Regions from separate parts of the Streptomyces sp. NPDC088246 genome, predicted to be linked through region 2. Evidence: riboswitches for the same ligand, from Rfam matches in the RefSeq annotation. Region 2 holds a riboswitch; the other holds the start of a gene.
What was found. Region 2 has a riboswitch for cobalamin ahead of ACIPEK_RS05185 (cobalamin biosynthesis protein). Riboswitches for the same ligand answer to the same signal wherever they lie in the genome.
Positions count from the first base shown of each region.

Region 1: it holds a riboswitch for cobalamin, as region 2 does, so the genes downstream of both, ACIPEK_RS10485 (ribonucleoside-diphosphate reductase subunit alpha) here and ACIPEK_RS05185 (cobalamin biosynthesis protein) in region 2, are expected to answer to the same signal.

Region 1 is NZ_JBIURV010000005.1:261,431-269,709, reverse strand. Features, by position in the region: gene ACIPEK_RS10510 (sugar ABC transporter substrate-binding protein) at 1-914, opposite strand, end outside; gene ACIPEK_RS10505 (GntR family transcriptional regulator) at 1,194-1,958, shown strand; gene ACIPEK_RS10500 (hypothetical protein) at 2,039-2,293, opposite strand; gene ACIPEK_RS10495 (DUF3311 domain-containing protein) at 2,555-2,809, shown strand; gene mctP (monocarboxylate uptake permease MctP) at 2,806-4,443, shown strand; cobalamin riboswitch at 4,586-4,727, shown strand; gene ACIPEK_RS10485 (ribonucleoside-diphosphate reductase subunit alpha) at 4,866-7,277, shown strand; gene ACIPEK_RS10480 (ribonucleotide-diphosphate reductase subunit beta) at 7,277-8,279, shown strand, end outside.
Region 2 is NZ_JBIURV010000003.1:4,008-12,286, forward strand. Features, by position in the region: gene ACIPEK_RS05150 (neutral zinc metallopeptidase) at 1-348, shown strand, start outside; gene ACIPEK_RS05155 (VOC family protein) at 465-878, shown strand; gene ACIPEK_RS05160 (hypothetical protein) at 936-2,246, opposite strand; gene ACIPEK_RS05165 (alpha/beta hydrolase) at 2,432-3,559, opposite strand; gene ACIPEK_RS05170 (class II aldolase/adducin family protein) at 3,675-4,334, opposite strand; gene ACIPEK_RS05175 (anion permease) at 4,596-5,861, shown strand; gene ACIPEK_RS05180 (hypothetical protein) at 5,897-6,127, shown strand; cobalamin riboswitch at 6,299-6,430, shown strand; gene ACIPEK_RS05185 (cobalamin biosynthesis protein) at 6,575-7,603, shown strand; gene ACIPEK_RS05190 (cobyric acid synthase) at 7,600-8,279, shown strand, end outside.

The sequences.
Region 1 (8,279 bases), on a different contig from region 2:
CCCGCCGTGGCGATCTTGCCTTCCAGCTTCGGGTTGCCGTTCGCCTTGGAGTCGACGACGCTGCCGGCTTCCCAGCCGTTGCCGTAGAGAAGCGCGGTCTTCTCGTTGGCCATGACGTTGGCGTGGTCCGCCTCGTCCTTGGTCTTGTCTCCGTGGTTGTACTTCTTGACCAGCTCGACGAAGTCCGTGATGCCCTTCTGGGCCTCGGGGGTGGAGAGGGTGGACTTCCACTCCTTCTTGCCCTCGTCGTACTTGGCTATCCGGCCGCCCTCGGCTGCGACATAGGACATCGCGGCGTACCAGTACCGACCCGGCAGGTACAGCGGCGAGAACGCCTTGTCCTTGCCGTACTTCGTGCCGATCTTGTCGAGCGCGGCGGTCAACTCGTCCTGCGTGGCGGGGAGGGTGTCCTTGCCGGTGCCGGCCTTGAACATGTCCTTGTTGTAGATCGCTACGCGGGCGCCCGCGTAGTAGGGCACGCAGTACTGCTTGCCCTCGAAGGCACAAGTGTCCTTCAGACCCTTGATCCAGGTGTCCGAGTTCTCGTACTTCTTCGGGTCGATCTCGCCGAGAGCCCCGTTGAGGATGTACGTCATGGTCTCGGTGTTACCGAGCTCGACGACGTCCGGGAACTTGTCACCGGCCAGAGCGGCGTCGAGCTTCTTGGCCTTGTCCGCCCACGTCTGGTACTGGACATTGACCTTGACGTTGGGGTACTTCGCCTTGAACTGGCTGTTGACATCCTTGACCAGTTCGGGCCAGGTGCTCTGCGCGTCCGACATCAGCCAGACGGTGAGCGTCTCCTTACGGTCCTTCGGGTCCTTGGACGAAGTCTTGTCGTCGTTCGAACCACACGCTGCGATCGAGACCAACATGCCCGCGACGCCGATCGCCGCGATGAGCTTGCGCTTCACGCCACCCTCCTCAGGGATGCTGCAACCCCTCCCCACCGCGAAGACCGTCGACGAGTACTGCTGGGGCTGGGACCTGGTCTTTAATGGTTTAGACCAGTACCGGGAGCTTGGCCTAGACCTTTTGGGGTGTCAAGGGTGTATAAGAAGTGCACTCGCGTCCGTTACAGGACCGACACCTGAGGGGGGGCGACGAGTCGTGACCGGACCGTGCCACCATGTGAGCCGCGACAGACGGAGGAGCCGGTGACGGCAGCAACGCAGCAGTCGGGAAGGCGGGCCATGGGTGCCGACGGGGGCAGTACGGAGAACGAGACGGGCGCGACCACGCGGACGGCGCGCGTACCGAAGTACTACCGGCTGAAGCGACATCTCCTCGACATGACGGACACCATGCCGCCGGGCACCCCTGTGCCGCCCGAGCGGACCCTGGCCGCCGAGTTCGACACCTCGCGCACGACCGTGCGTCAGGCGCTCCAGGAGCTGGTCGTCGAGGGCCGGCTGGAGCGCATCCAGGGCAAGGGCACCTTCGTCGCCAAGCCGAAGGTCTCACAGGCCCTGCAACTCACCTCCTACACCGAGGACATGCGCGCCCAGGGCCTGGAACCGACATCCCAGTTGCTGGACATCGGCTACGTCACGGCCGATGACACGCTCGCCGGTCTGCTCGACATCACCGCCGGCGGCCGAGTGCTGCGGATCGAGCGGCTGCGGCTCGCCAGCGGGGAGCCGATGGCGATCGAGACCACCCACCTTTCGGCCAAACGCTTCCCCGCGCTGCGCCGTTCGCTGGTGAAGTACACCTCGCTCTACACAGCACTGGCGGAGGTGTACGACGTACGACTGGCCGAGGCCGAGGAGACCATCGAGACCTCGCTCGCCACCCCGCGCGAAGCCGGACTGCTCGGCACGGACGTGGGCCTGCCGATGCTGATGCTGTCCCGGCACTCGCTCGACGGGCGGGGCGAGCCGGTGGAATGGGTGCGCTCGGTGTACCGCGGCGACCGGTACAAGTTCGTGGCGCGACTCAAGCGGCCCACGGACTAGACATATTGATCACGCAGGGGCCCCTGCTCCGCGGACCCCGGTCCGCGGAGCAGGGGCCGGTCAGTGCCACGCACCCACCCTCAGGCGCAGCGGTACTCCGTGGTGTCCACATAGACCTGACGGTCGGAAACAATCTTGTAGACCTTGTACTGGCCGTACCGGAAACCGTTGGCAGCAATGAACTCCTTCTCCAGGAACCGCTGCCACCGGACCCCCGCAGAGTCCGTGTTGCAGCAGGAGGACGGGCAGCCCTTCCCCCCGTAAAGCCGGCCGGTGCGGCCAGGGCCGGCGAGGACATCGCAAACGCCGGCGCCCGCCGGTTGGACCACAGCCAAGGAAAGGTCCACACCAACCCGCCACTCGCCGCGGCTTTTCGCGAGCGAAGCGACCCGTGCCACATCATCGTTCGGGGTTCGCACGCTTGCTCGACAGAATCTGCCCGCCGGGGTGAACCGGGGTGGGCCCGCCCCCGTGATACCTACCGATGCATCACCGTTGCCGGACCGCGATGCGGACAGGGGATGACGATGGCCGGAAGCCTCCCCTAGATTTCGTGCGCATCGACCAGGTGATCAGCGAGGGGACGGAGTCGCCGCATGCCAGCAGGCCCAGAAGGAAAACCACCCACCGTCACACCCGTGCGGGTGGTCATCGCCCTCTGTCTCATCGCGCCGTTCGTGGCGATGCTCTGGGTGAGTTCATACGCGAAGGTGGACCCCACCTTCATCGGCATTCCGTTCTTCTACTGGTACCAGATGCTCTGGGTGCTGATCTCCACCGCGCTCACGATGATCGCGTACAAGCTGTGGCAGCGTGACCAGCGCGCCCGCAAGGGGGGTGCGTCGGCATGAAGGACGGCGTGAACGGCGTCGCGCTCGGCGTCTTCATCTTCTTCTTCCTGGCCGTCACGGTCATGGGCTTCCTGGCGGCGCGCTGGCGGAAGGCCGAGAACGACGCCAGCCTCGACGAATGGGGCCTGGGCGGACGTTCGTTCGGCACCTGGGTCACCTGGTTCCTGCTCGGCGGCGACCTGTACACCGCGTACACCTTCGTCGCCGTGCCCGCGGCGATCTACGCGGCGGGCGCGGCAGGCTTCTTCGCAGTGCCGTACACCATCCTCGTGTACCCGCTGATCTTCACCTTCCTGCCTCGGCTGTGGTCGGTCTCGCACAAGCACGGGTACGTGACCACCTCGGACTTCGTCCGCGGGCGCTTCGGCTCGAAGGGGCTCTCGCTGGCGGTCGCCGTCACGGGCATCCTCGCCACGATGCCGTACATCGCGCTCCAACTCGTCGGCATCCAGGCCGTGCTGGACGTGATGGGCGTGGGCGGTGGAGAGAACACCCACTGGTTCGTCAAGGACCTGCCGCTGCTGATCGCGTTCGCGGTGCTCGCCGCGTACACCTACTCGTCCGGTCTGCGGGCGCCGGCGCTGATCGCGTTCGTCAAGGACGGACTGATCTACCTGGTCATCGTGGTGGCGATCATCTACATCCCGATCAAGCTCGGCGGCTTCGACGACATCTTCGCCAAGGCGGGCGATGCGTTCTCCCAGACCAACCCGGCAACCGGCAAGCCGCGTGGCGCGCTCGCGCCGGGTGAAGCGGGCCAATGGGGTTACGCCACACTGGCGCTGGGATCGGCGCTGGCGCTGTTCATGTATCCGCACTCGATCACGGCGACGCTATCCAGCCGCAGCCGCAATGTGATCCGGCGCAACACCACGATCCTGCCGCTGTACTCGCTGATGCTGGGCCTGCTGGCACTGCTCGGCTTCATGGCGATCGCCGCCGGGATCAAGGTGGACAACGGGCAGTTGGCCATCCCCCAGCTGTTCGAGAACATGTTCCCCGACTGGTTCGCAGGGGTCGCGTTCGCCGCCATCGGCATCGGCGCTCTGGTGCCCGCCGCGATCATGTCGATCGCCGCGGCGAACCTCTTCACCCGCAACATCTACAAGGACTTCCTCAAGCCGGACGCGACCCCGGAACAGGAGACCAAGGTCTCCAAACTGGTGTCGCTGCTGGTGAAGGTCGGCGCGCTCGCCTTCGTCCTCACCATGGACAAGACGGTCGCGATCAACTTCCAGCTGCTCGGCGGCATCTGGATCCTCCAGACGATGCCGGCCCTGGTCGGCGGCCTGTTCACCCGCTGGTTCCACCGCTGGGCACTGCTCGCGGGCTGGGCGGTCGGCATGGTGTACGGGACGGTGGCCGCGTACGGGGTCGCCAGCCCGACCCAGGCGCACTTCGGCGGGTCGTCCAAGGAGATCCCGGGCATCGGCGAGATCGGCTACATCGGCCTGACCGCGTTCGTGCTGAACGTGGTGGTGACGGTGGTGCTCACCTTCGCCCTGAACGCCGTGAAGGCACCCGCCGGTATCGACGAGACCTCCCCGGCCGACTACACGGCCGACGCGGGCGACAAGGGCGTCCAGGTGGAGCTCCCGCCGGCCACTGCGGGGGCCCCGGGCGGCGGCCACTGACGACCGCTCCCACAGCCGTACGACGGCCCGTCGAGGCCCCTCCAGCGGGGCGCGGCGGGCCGTCCGTGCGCTCAGCGGCGGGCCGTACGCGCGTTCCGAATTCCGTTGCGCGACACAACATGTGGGGGCTGTCTCATCGGACGGCCCCCACATGTATGCTCGTGCTCGCTGTCGCCGCAGGGAAATCCGGTGCGAATCCGGAACTGTCCCGCAACGGTGTATTCGGTGTGCTTTTGCGCACCCTCAAGTAAGTCCGAGGACCTGCCGACAGCGCATCCGGCTCGACCGAACCGGATGCCAGACGTCCGGGCCTCGCGGATGGGCCGGTGGACGCCGTAATGAGTGCTGCCCCGACGCGGGCCCGCCTCTGCCCGGCTGCCCCGCTCCCCGCCGGCCCCGAGCCGAGCGAGGGAGAGCACCACGTGACCATCGCGCCAGCCGATCCGGCTTCAGTCGCCGTGTCCGAAGCGGCCGAGTCCGAGGGAACCGCACACGACGGACCGGGGACCGCACTGCTGCGGACCCTGACCGACCTCACCGTCGATCTGCCCGACACCGACCCCGGTCGCGTCGCCGCCGCCGCGCTGCGCGGCCGTAGCGCCCGGTCGGACGCGGCGGAGTTGCGCTCGCTGGCAACGGAGGCCGCCGCGGGGCTGATCTCCGAGGACCCCGCCTACTCCCGGCTCGCGGCCAGGCTGCTGACCCGCACCATCGCGGACGAGGCGGCGGGCCAGGGCGCGGTCTCCTTCTCCGCCTCGGTCGCCGTCGGGCACCGCGAGGGCCTGATCGCGGACCGTACCGCCGAGTTCGTCGCGCTGCACGCGGCCGCACTCGACGCGCTGGTGGAGCGTTCGCTCGCCGACGACGCCGACGACCGCTTCGGTTACTTCGGGCTGCGGACCCTGCACAGCCGCTATCTGCTGCGCCACCCGCACACCCGCCAGATCATCGAGACACCGCAGCACTTCATGCTGCGCGTCGCGGCCGGGCTCGCCGAGGACAACTCGAAGCGTGCCCTGAACGAAGTCGCGGCACTGTACGGGCTGATGAGCCGGCTCGACTACCTGCCGTCCTCGCCGACCCTGTTCAACTCGGGCACCCGGCATCCGCAGATGTCCTCCTGCTATCTGCTGGACTCCCCGCTCGACGAGCTCGACTCGATCTACGACCGCTACCACCAGGTGGCGCGGCTCTCCAAGCACGCGGGCGGAATCGGTCTCTCGTACTCCCGCATCCGCGCCCGCGGTTCACTGATCCGCGGCACCAACGGGCACTCCAACGGCATCGTGCCGTTCCTGAAGACGCTCGACGCCTCCGTCGCCGCGGTCAACCAGGGCGGCCGCCGCAAGGGCGCCGCCGCCGTCTACCTGGAGACCTGGCACGCGGACATCGAGGAGTTCCTGGAGCTGCGCGACAACACGGGTGAGGACCAGCGGCGTACGCACAACCTCAACCTGGCGCACTGGATCCCGGACGAGTTCATGCGCCGGGTCGACGCGGACGGCGACTGGTCGCTGTTCTCGCCCGCCGATGTGCCCGAGCTGGTCGACCTGTGGGGCGACGAGTTCGACGCCGCGTACCGGGCAGCCGAGGCCAAGGGGCTGGCCCGCAAGTCGATGCCGGCCCGTGAACTGTACGGCCGGATGATGCGTACCCTCGCGCAGACCGGCCAGGGCTGGATGACGTTCAAGGACGCCTCCAACCGGACCGCGAACCAGACCGCCGAGCCGGGCCGCGTCGTCCACTCGTCGAATCTGTGCACCGAGATCCTCGAAGTCACCGATGACGGCGAGACGGCCGTCTGCAACCTGGGTTCGGTCAACCTCGGTGCGTTCGTCGCCGACGGTGGCATCGACTGGGAGCGGCTGGACGCGACCGTCCGCACCGCCGTGACCTTCCTCGACCGGGTCGTCGACATCAACTTCTACCCGACCGAGCAGGCCGGCCGGTCCAATGCGAAGTGGCGCCCCGTCGGCCTGGGTGCGATGGGTCTGCAGGACGTCTTCTTCCAGCTGCGGCTGCCGTTCGACTCCCCCGAGGCCCGCGCGCTCTCCACGAAGATCTCCGAGCGGATCATGCTCGCGGCGTACGAGGCGTCCTGCGAGCTCGCCGAGCGCTCCGGCCCGCTGCCCGCGTGGTCACAGACGCGTGCCGCGCGCGGTGTGCTGCACCCCGACCACTACGACACCGAGCTGAACTGGCCGGAGCGCTGGGACGCGCTGCGCGCCCGGGTCGCGAAGACCGGGATGCGCAACTCGCTGCTGCTCGCCATCGCGCCGACGGCGACGATCGCGTCGATCGCAGGTGTCTATGAGTGCATCGAGCCGCAGGTCTCCAACCTCTTCAAGCGCGAGACGCTCAGCGGTGAGTTCCTCCAGGTCAACGCATATCTGGTGGATGAGCTGAAGCAGCTCGGCGTGTGGGACGCGCGGACCCGTGAGGCACTGCGCGAGGCGAGCGGCTCCGTGCAGGGCTTCGCCTGGATCCCGGAGGATGTGCGGGCGCTGTACCGCACGGCGTGGGAGATCCCGCAGCGCGGTCTGATCGACATGGCGGCAGCCCGTACGCCGTTCCTCGACCAGAGCCAGTCGCTGAACCTGTTCATGGAGACGCCGACGATCGGCAAGCTCTCCTCGATGTACGCGTACGCCTGGAAGCAGGGGCTGAAGACGACGTACTACCTGCGCTCGCGCCCGGCGACCCGGATCGCCCGTGCGGCCTCCGGCCGGGCCGGGGCCGCCGCCCCCATTCCCGTGCAGCAGGCCCAGACTCCCGACGCGGACGCGATCGCCTGCTCCCTCGAAAACCCCGAGTCCTGCGAGGCCTGTCAGTGATGAGCTCCACCAACTCCGAGAAGAACCTGCTCGACCCCGGCTTCGAACTGACCCTGCGCCCCATGCGCTACCCGGACTTCTACGAGCGCTACCGCGACGCGATCAAGAACACCTGGACGGTGGAGGAGGTCGACCTCCACTCCGACGTCGCCGACCTCGCCAAGCTTTCCCCCGGCGAGCAGCACATGATCGGCCGGCTCGTCGCGTTCTTCGCGACGGGCGACTCGATCGTCTCCAACAACCTCGTGCTGACGCTGTACAAGCACATCAACTCCCCCGAGGCGCGCCTGTATCTGTCGCGGCAGCTCTTCGAGGAGGCCGTGCACGTCCAGTTCTATCTGACGCTGCTGGACACCTATCTGCCCGACCCGGACGACCGTGCCGCCGCGTTCGACGCGGTCGAGGAGATTCCGTCCATCCGTGAGAAGGCGCGGTTCTGCTTCAAGTGGATGGATTCGGTCGAGAAAATCGACCGGCTGGAGACGAAGGCCGACCGCCGTCGCTTCCTGCTGAACCTGATCTGCTTCGCGGCGTGCATCGAGGGTCTGTTCTTCTACGGCGCGTTCGCGTACGTCTACTGGTTCCGCTCGCGGGGTCTGCTGCACGGGCTCGCCACGGGCACCAACTGGGTGTTCCGTGACGAGACGATGCACATGAACTTCGCGTTCGAGGTCGTGGACACCGTTCGCAAGGAGGAGCCGGACCTCTTCGACGACGAGCTCCAGCAGCAGGTCACCGACATGCTGAAGGAGGCTGTCGACGCGGAGCTGCAGTTCGGCCGGGATCTGTGCGGCGACGGGCTGCCGGGCATGAACACCGAGTCCATGCGCCAGTACCTGGAGTGTGTGGCCGACCAGCGGCTCACCCGGCTGGGCTTCCCGGCGGTCTACGGCTCCGAGAACCCGTTCTCGTTCATGGAGCTGCAGGGCGTGCAGGAGCTGACGAACTTCTTCGAGCGTCGGCCGTCCGCCTACCAGGTGGCGGTGGAGGGCTCGGTCGCCT
Region 2 (8,279 bases):
GACCTCATGGGGACGCTGAGCCGTGCGCAGGACAGGCAGACCGGCGCCAACAGCAACGCGGTCAGGGTGGAGCTGCAGGCGGACTGTTACGCCGGGGTCTGGGCGCATCACGCGACGACCACGCCCGACGAATCGACCGGGCGGCCGCTGATCACCTCGTTGACGCAGGCGGACATCCGGGACGGACTCGACGCGGCGGCCGCGGTCGGCGACGACCGGATCCAGGAGAGGTTCCAGGGCCGGGTCACGCCCGAGTCCTGGACGCACGGCTCGGCCACGCAGCGGCAGCAGTGGTTCACCACCGGCTTCCGCAGCGGAGACATGGCCGACTGCAACACCTTCCGCTGAGCCGGGCCTCTTGAGCCGGGCCGGGCCGTTGTCAGTGGCCGGTGGAAGACTGAGATGCAGATCACAGAGACAGGTCACAGAAACAGGTAACGGGAGTACGAGAAGGGGTGAGCGCGATGGCAGGCGCACCGGCCGGCGTTCCGACGATCTATCCGACGATTCTGTACGACGACGCGAAGGCCGCGATCAGGACGCTGACGGAGGGCCTCGGCTTCACCGAGGAAGCGGTGTACGAGGGCGAGAGCGGCACGGTGCTGCATGCGGAGCTGTCCTGCGGCAACGGCAGGGTGATGCTGGGCTCCAAGGGCCGCGAGGGTGTCTTCGCCAAGGCGATGCAGGGCGCGGGCCCGGCCGGTGTCTACGTCGTGGTGGACGAGGTCGATGAGCATCACGCCCGGGCCGTGGAGTACGGGGTGGAGATCCTGATGCCGCCGACGGACCAGGACTACGGCTCCCGCGACTTCATTGCGCGGGACGCGGAGGGCAATGTGTGGAGCTTCGGGACGTACGCACCGGGGTCGGCGGACTGACGGGTGGTCGGCCGGACGGGCTTGGGGCCAAGCCCGTCCGACGCGGACCCACCCGCGCTACGCACCGCCCGTGTGTACCTGGAACGCGGCCCGGCGCACCGCTTTGGCCAGCGCGGGGTCCGGGTGCGCGGCGGCCAGGGCCACCAGGACCTGCACGGTGCGCGGGTGGCCGACTGCCCGTACCTCGTCCAGCAGCGCCGGCACCGTGCCCTGGACGGCCGAGTCGAGATGGCGGACCAGCAGCCCGGTCTCGCCGTGGTCCGCGACCGCCGCCGCGGTGTCGACCCAGAGCCAGGTGGCTTCCTCGCGGCTGAGGACGTCCTGGGCGTCCTCGGGGTCCGTTCCGCCGTACTCGGCCAGCCACAGCAGCGCGTAGGGGCGCAGCGACGGGTCGCCCACGACGGAGCGCACCTCGGGCTCGGCGGGTGCGCCGACGACCCGGAGCGCCTCGAAGGCGAGCCCGCGCAGCAGCGCGTCCTCCCCGCGGGCGACGCCGAGGAGTTCGGCAACGGCGCTGCCGACGGGGCGGGCGGCGAGCCAGGCCCGGTATTCGGCGCGGGCCGGGCCGGGGGTGAGCCGGGCGCAGCCGAGCAGCATGTCCGCGGCGGACTGCTCGATGTTCCCGGCCGGACTCTGGGCCGCGACACAGATCTGTTCCAGCTTGACCCAGACCGCCCAGTTGCCGAGCGGGGTGAGGGTGGCGTGCCCGGCGCCGAGGGTGAGCGCGCCTACCGCGGCCAGTCCCTCAAGGGCCCAGTCGAGAAGGAGGGCGACCAGGGCTGCGGGGTGTGCCGCGGGGGCGGATTCGGCCGGTGCGGGCGGCGCCTGCGGCCCGTACGGCACCTCGCAGCGCTCCTCGTGGAGTTCCGCGACACGCTGGCCGAGAAGGTCCAGGAGGGCGGGCACGGTGACCGGGCCCGCCGAGAGCTGGAGGAGGGAGAGCACCTGCGGCACGGCCTCGACGGCCTCCGCGACCGCGGTGGACTCGATGCCCTCGGGCGCGGGGTGGACGAGCGACCAGGCGTCGAAGAGCGCCACCCAGCCGCGGAGCACGGCGGAGTCGTCGCGGTCCCAGGCGCGCAGCCGCCAGCCGGGACGTGCGGTGTCGCCGTGCAGTTCGACCAGACCGGCGAGCCGGGCCCGGTCCCAGCCGGAGCGCACCTGGGCCGGGGACAACTCCAGTGCTGTCGCGGCCCGTTCGAGGGCCTGGGCGGCCAGGGGCGGCGCGCCGGGGATCGCGCCGTCGGCTGCCCAGCGGGCGATCCGTACAGCGTCGGCGAGGGCCGTCCTGGCCTGGCGGGCCAGTTCCGCCCTGGGAGGGGTGCCCTCCGGGGGGCGGGGAGCCGGCCTGGTGCGCCGGGTGGTCACGGCCTTGCGAGCGGTGGCAAGGGGTCGCGGGCGGACAAGTCGCAGCCTGGAGTCGCGCGGGGTACGGGACGTCACGGGGAGCAGTCTTGCCCCTGACGGCCCGAAAGCCCAAACGGAACCCGAATTCGCGGTGGAAGGGGGTGGCGGGCGGGTCCGGCACCAATCGGCCGATCCCTCGCATCAGGTCACATCAGAGGCGTGAGGAAGCGGCGCAGGGCCTCTTCGTAGTGGACCGGGTCGGCATTCCACATCGCCGCATGCGGAGCCTGTGGTACGACGCGCAGGGCGACCAGGTCCGGGCGGCGGGCGGCCAGATCGCGGGACGGCTGCCAGGGGGCCAGGGTGTCGTCCGGGCCGTGGAAGATCAGGGTCGGGACATGCAGCGCCGTTGCGAGGGAGCCGTCCAGGAGCCGGGCGCCGCGCAGCCCTGTCTGCCCCTGGGCGGCGCGGACGGCGAGCGGCAGCAGTGCGGTCGGGACACCGCGGGCGGCGGCCAGGGCGCGCAGCGTGGTGACCCAGTCCAGGACCGGGGAGTCGAGGACGAGACCGCAGATCCGATTGCGGAGCGCGGAGTTGACGGCCGCGTGCAGCGCCATCGAGGCGCCGGTGGACCAGCCGTGCAGGACGACCTTCTCGGCTCCGTACCGCACGGCGAAGCGGATCGCCGCGTCCAGGTCGCGCCATTCGGACTCGCCGAGGTGGGCGAGGCCGTCCGGCGAACGCGGGGCTCCGGCGTCGCCGCGGTAGGCCAGGTCGAGCACGGGCAGGCGCAGATCGTGCAGGAACTCCATGACGTTCATGGGGTGTTCCCTGGTGGTGCCGAGTCCGTGCACGGTGATGACCCAGGTGTCGCGGGGGCCGGGCAGGAACCAGGCGGGCAGGGGGCCGAGTTCGCCGGGGATCTCGACTTCCCTGTGATCGAGTCCGAGGGCCGATGAGGGGTCACCGCTGTGCAGCTGCGGGGTGATGCGGACCTTGGCGCCGGTTTCCAGGCTGCCGCGGTTGACTCGTTCCAGTCTGCGGACGACGGTGTCGGGGGCGTGGTGGGCGTGTTCGATCACCGGGCCGACGACGGCGTGGACGTCGTCGTCCTCCAGTCCGTACGTACCGGGCCGCAGGGCGGCGAAGGAGCGGGTCAGGGTGATCTGCCCGGCCGCTGTGGCGTGCACGGTGAGTCTGCGGTCGGCGGGGAGCGGTCGTCCGGACGGCACTCTGAGGGCGGCGTCGCTGGCGTACCGGCCGGCCGCGACCGTTGCCGCACCGACGCCGAGGATCGTGGTGACGGCTGCTGCCGTGACTGTTGCCGGGCGCACCGCTTCAGTGTCGTGGGGTGCGCCGCGCCCTGCCAGCGGACGGGGGCCGTCCGGTGCCCCGCCGGGGGCAGGACGGACGGATGGGACGGGACAGCCGGGACAGGCAGGGGTCGCGTCAGCCCGGTTGTCCGTATCCCTTCAATGCCTCCTGCACGTCGCGCAGCTGGGCCGGGGAGAGCAGGGTCGGGGTGTGCCCGGGTACGGAGCTTGCGGTGAGCCATAGCCGGCAGAGCCATTCCAGCTGGGCGGTCCTGTCGTACGCCTCGTCCAGGGACGCTCCATAGGTCACGGTTCCGTGGTTCTGGAGCAGGCAGCCCGTACGGCCCCGCAGAGCGGCGAGCATGTTCTCGGCCAGTTCCTCGGTCCCGTAGCGCGCATAGGCCGCGACCCGGACGGGGCCCCCGAGCACGGCGGCGGCGTAGTGGACCGAAGGGACCTCGGGGACCAAGGTGGAGACGGCCGTGGCGTGCACCGCGTGGGTATGCACGACGGCGGCCGCATCGCTGTTCCGGTAGACCGCGAGATGAAGCGGGAGTTCGCTGGTCGGGGCCAGTTCGCCGAGGACGCGGTTGCCTTCCAGATCGACGCCGACGGCGTCCTCGGGGCGGAGCCGGTCGTACGGCACTCCGCTCGGGGTGACCAGGACCGTCCCGCCGACCCGTGCCGACACATTTCCCGAGGTCCCGACGACGAGGCCGTCCGCCGCCGTCCTGCGGGCGATGGCGACGACACCGTCCCAGGCACGTTCGATCGCGTCCCGTTGCTGATCGCTCATGCGGAGATCCTGTCAGCCCTGGAGGCGAACGGGCATGCGATCGGGGGGATAAGTCACAAACCGGAGAAGTTCACAAAAAGGGTGACGGGGCCGAATCGGTCCCAAATCGGCCCCGCGTCCGGCCCGCACCGCCCCGCAATGGACAAACGGAACGACCCGACTCCAGTTGGAGTCACCACAACGCCCTGCCCAGTTCATCTTCTGTTCATCCAGGTTGCCTACGGTCCACGTGCCAATGACGTCGAACGATTGCCTGGGTAAATGGAACACATCACGCTGCTACTCGCGATTGTGATCGTGACAGCTCTAGTGTTCGATTTCACGAACGGTTTCCACGACACCGCCAACGCGATGGCGACCACCATCTCGACCGGCGCACTCAAACCGAAGACAGCGGTGGCCATGTCCGCCGTTCTCAACCTCGTCGGCGCGTTCCTGTCGGTCGAGGTCGCCAAGACGATCTCCGGCGGGATCATCAACGAGGACGGGCTGCGGACAGAAGTCATCTTCGCGGCTCTCGTCGGCGCCATCCTGTGGAATCTGCTGACCTGGCTGGTCGGACTGCCGTCCAGCTCCTCGCACGCCCTGTTCGGCGGCCTGATCGGCGCAGCCGTGATGTCGGCCGGCTGGTCATCGGTCAACGGCGGCACCGTCGTCACCAAGGTGCTGCTCCCCGCGGTCGCCGCCCCGGTCGTCGCCGGTCTGGCCGCGCTGCTGGCCACCAGGCTGACGTACCGGATCGGCGGGAAGATCCGCAACGACGCCCAGGAGAAGGCCACCGCCAAGGGCTACCGCGCCGGCCAGATCGCCTCGGCCGGACTGGTCTCCCTGGCCCACGGCACCAACGACGCGCAGAAGACCATGGGCATCATCACCCTGGCCCTGGTCACCGGTGGCGTCCTGCACCCCGGCTCCAACCCGCCGGTCTGGGTCATCGTCTGTGCCGGTACGGCCATCGCACTCGGCACCTACCTGGGCGGCTGGCGCATCATCCGCACCATGGGCAGCGGCCTCACCGACCTCAAGCCGCCGCAGGGCTTCGCCGCCCAGACCAGCGCGGCCACGGTCATCCTGGCCTCCTCGCACCTCGGCTTCTCCCTCTCCACCACCCAGTCCTGCTCCGGCGCCGTGATGGGCGCCGGGCTCGGCCGCCAGGGCGGCGTGGTCCGCTGGTCCACCGCCACCCGGATGTTCATCGCCTGGGGTCTGACCCTGCCGGCCGCGGGCCTGGTCGGCGCGGGCGCGGAACTCCTCACCAAGCAGGGCACCTGGGGTGTCGTGGTCGTCGCGGCGCTGCTGGTCGTGGGCTCCGGGGCGATCTGGCTGGTATCGCGCCGCAAGCCGGTCGGCCACGGCGATGTCGCGCCGACGGGCGGCGACGCCGAGCCCGCGGGCGTCGTCACCACGGCCATCGCCGCCGTCAGCCCGCCGCTCACCGCGGCCCAGGCAGCGGCCCAGGACCTCAAGACCACCATTCCGGCTCCGGCCGGAACCACCCAGGACCCGGCGCGACCCGCCACCGTCTAGGTCAGCCGCCTAGGCAGGCCGTCTAAGGATTCAGCATGAACATCGACTGGGCAGCCCTCGGCTCCGTCTTCGGCGTCTCCCTCGTCGTCACCGTCGCGCTGGTGGGTTTCTTCACCCTGGGCATCGTCGGTCTCTCCAAGCAGCCCGAACCGGCGGCGCAGGGCGGCTCCGGCGGCTCGCTGCTGCTGGCCCGGGCCGGCGCCTACGTCTGCTTCGCGCTGTGCGCTGCGGCGGTCGCGTACGGGATCTATCTGATCGTCGCCTGAGCCCGCCTCCGCGCACTCCCCCGTCGGGCCGGACACACCTCGTGTGTCCGGCCCGTTGTGGTGTGCCCGGCCCGATGTGGGGCTCAGCACACTGCACCGTCGCAGGTCAACGGCAAGTTGACGGGCGTTCGCGGAGCGTGGTGGACTGCCGGAGCCAATTACGGCGACAGCAGAGGAAGCCGGTGCGAATCCGGCGCGGTCCCGCCACTGTCACCGGGGAGCAGTCCCCCACACCGGAAGTCACGGCACGCGCGAGCGGGTTGGAAGGCCGGGGGAACTGCGGATCCGGGAGCCAGGAGACTCTCGTCGCCGGTCACGTCGAACCAGGGCGCGGACCCTGAGTGAGGACATATCGCCATGCCTGGCTGCCGTGCGTCCGTTGCTGTGGCTCTCTCGACGAGAGCCGCCTGTACGAAGGTCCTTCGAGGCGTAACGGCCGGTTGAGCCGTGCGTGCCGACCGCATTTTCGCGTACGGCGCCACGGCCGGTCTGATCGGCGATCTGCTGCTCGGTGACCCCCGCAGGGGACATCCGGTCGCCGCCTTCGGGCGGGCCGCAGCGGGCGTCGAGCGCCGTCTGTGGCGCGACCACCGTGGGTGGGGCACGCTGCACATGCTCGTCTGCGCCGGAGGTGCCGCGGGTGGTGCCGCGCTGGTCACCCGTGCCGTACGCAGCCACCCCGCCGCCTCCGTCGCGCTGACCGCGGCCGCCACCTGGTCCGTCGTCGGCGGTACGTCCCTGGGGCGTGAGGCCCGGGCGATCGGCGGCGCCCTGGCCGCCGGTGACATCGAGTCGGCCCGCGAGCGTCTGCCGCATCTGTGCGGGCGCGACCCGTACTCCCTCGACGGACCGCAGATCGCCCGCGCCGTGGTGGAGTCCGTGGCCGAGAACACCTCGGACGCCGTGGTCGGCGCCCTGGTCTGGGGTGCGCTGGCCGGTGTGCCCGGGCTCGTCGGCTTCCGGGCGGCCAACACCCTCGACGCCATGGTCGGCCACAAGTCGCCCCGCCACCGGCGCTACGGCTGGGCCTCGGCCCGCCTCGACGACCTCGCGGGCTGGCCCGGTGCCCGGCTCACCGCCCTGCTCGCCGTGGGCGCCGGGGGGCGGCCACGTGGAGCGGTACGGGCGTGGCGGGCCGACGCGGCGAAGCACCCGAGCCCCAACGCGGGCCCGGTGGAGGCCTCGTTCGCGGGTGCGCTCGGCGTACGGCTCGGCGGGACCCTCGCGTACGGCGGCCGGGTCGAACACCGCCCCGTCCTCAACGGGGAGACGGGCCGGGCGGTGGAGACCGAGGACATCGAACGCGCGGTACGGCTGTCGCGCCGGGTGAGTGCGCTGGCCCTCGGCGTGTGTGTGGCGGGACGACTGGGTGCGGGCCTCGCCGCACGACGGATCGCAGGACTTCGGTCCGCAGGACTTCAGGTCACGGAACTTCAGGTCACAGGACGTCGGATCGCAGGACGGAGACGGACATGAGCGGCGGGCTGCTGGTCGCCGGAACCACCTCGGACGCGGGCAAGAGCGTCGTCACGGCAGGCATCTGCCGCTGGCTCGTACGCCAGGGCGTGAAAGTGGCGCCCTTCAAGGCACAGAACATGTCGCTGAACTCCTTCGTCACCCGCGAGGGCGCCGAGATCGGCCGCGCCCAGGCCATGCAGGCCCAGGCCGCCCGGATCGAGCCGACCGCGCTGATGAACCCGGTCCTGCTCAAACCCGGCAGCGACCGCTCCAGCCAGGTCGTCCTGATGGGCAGACCGGTGGGCGAGATGAGCGCACGCGGCTACCACGGAGGCAGGCAGGAAGCGCTTCTCTCCACGGTCGTGGACTGTCTGGAGCAGCTTCGGGGCACGTATGACGCGGTGATCTGCGAGGGGGCGGGCAGTCCGGCCGAGATCAATCTGCGGCGCACGGACATCGTGAACATGGGCATCGCACGGGCGGCACGCTTCCCGGTGGTGGTCGTCGGCGACATCGACCGCGGCGGCGTCTTCGCCTCGTTCTTCGGTACGACGGCGCTGCTCGACGCCGAGGACCAGTCGCTGATCGCCGGCTACCTCGTCAACAAGTTCCGTGGCGACGTGTCGCTGCTGGAGCCCGGCCTGGAGATGCTGCGCGGGATCACCGGACGGCAGACCTACGGGGTGCTGCCCTT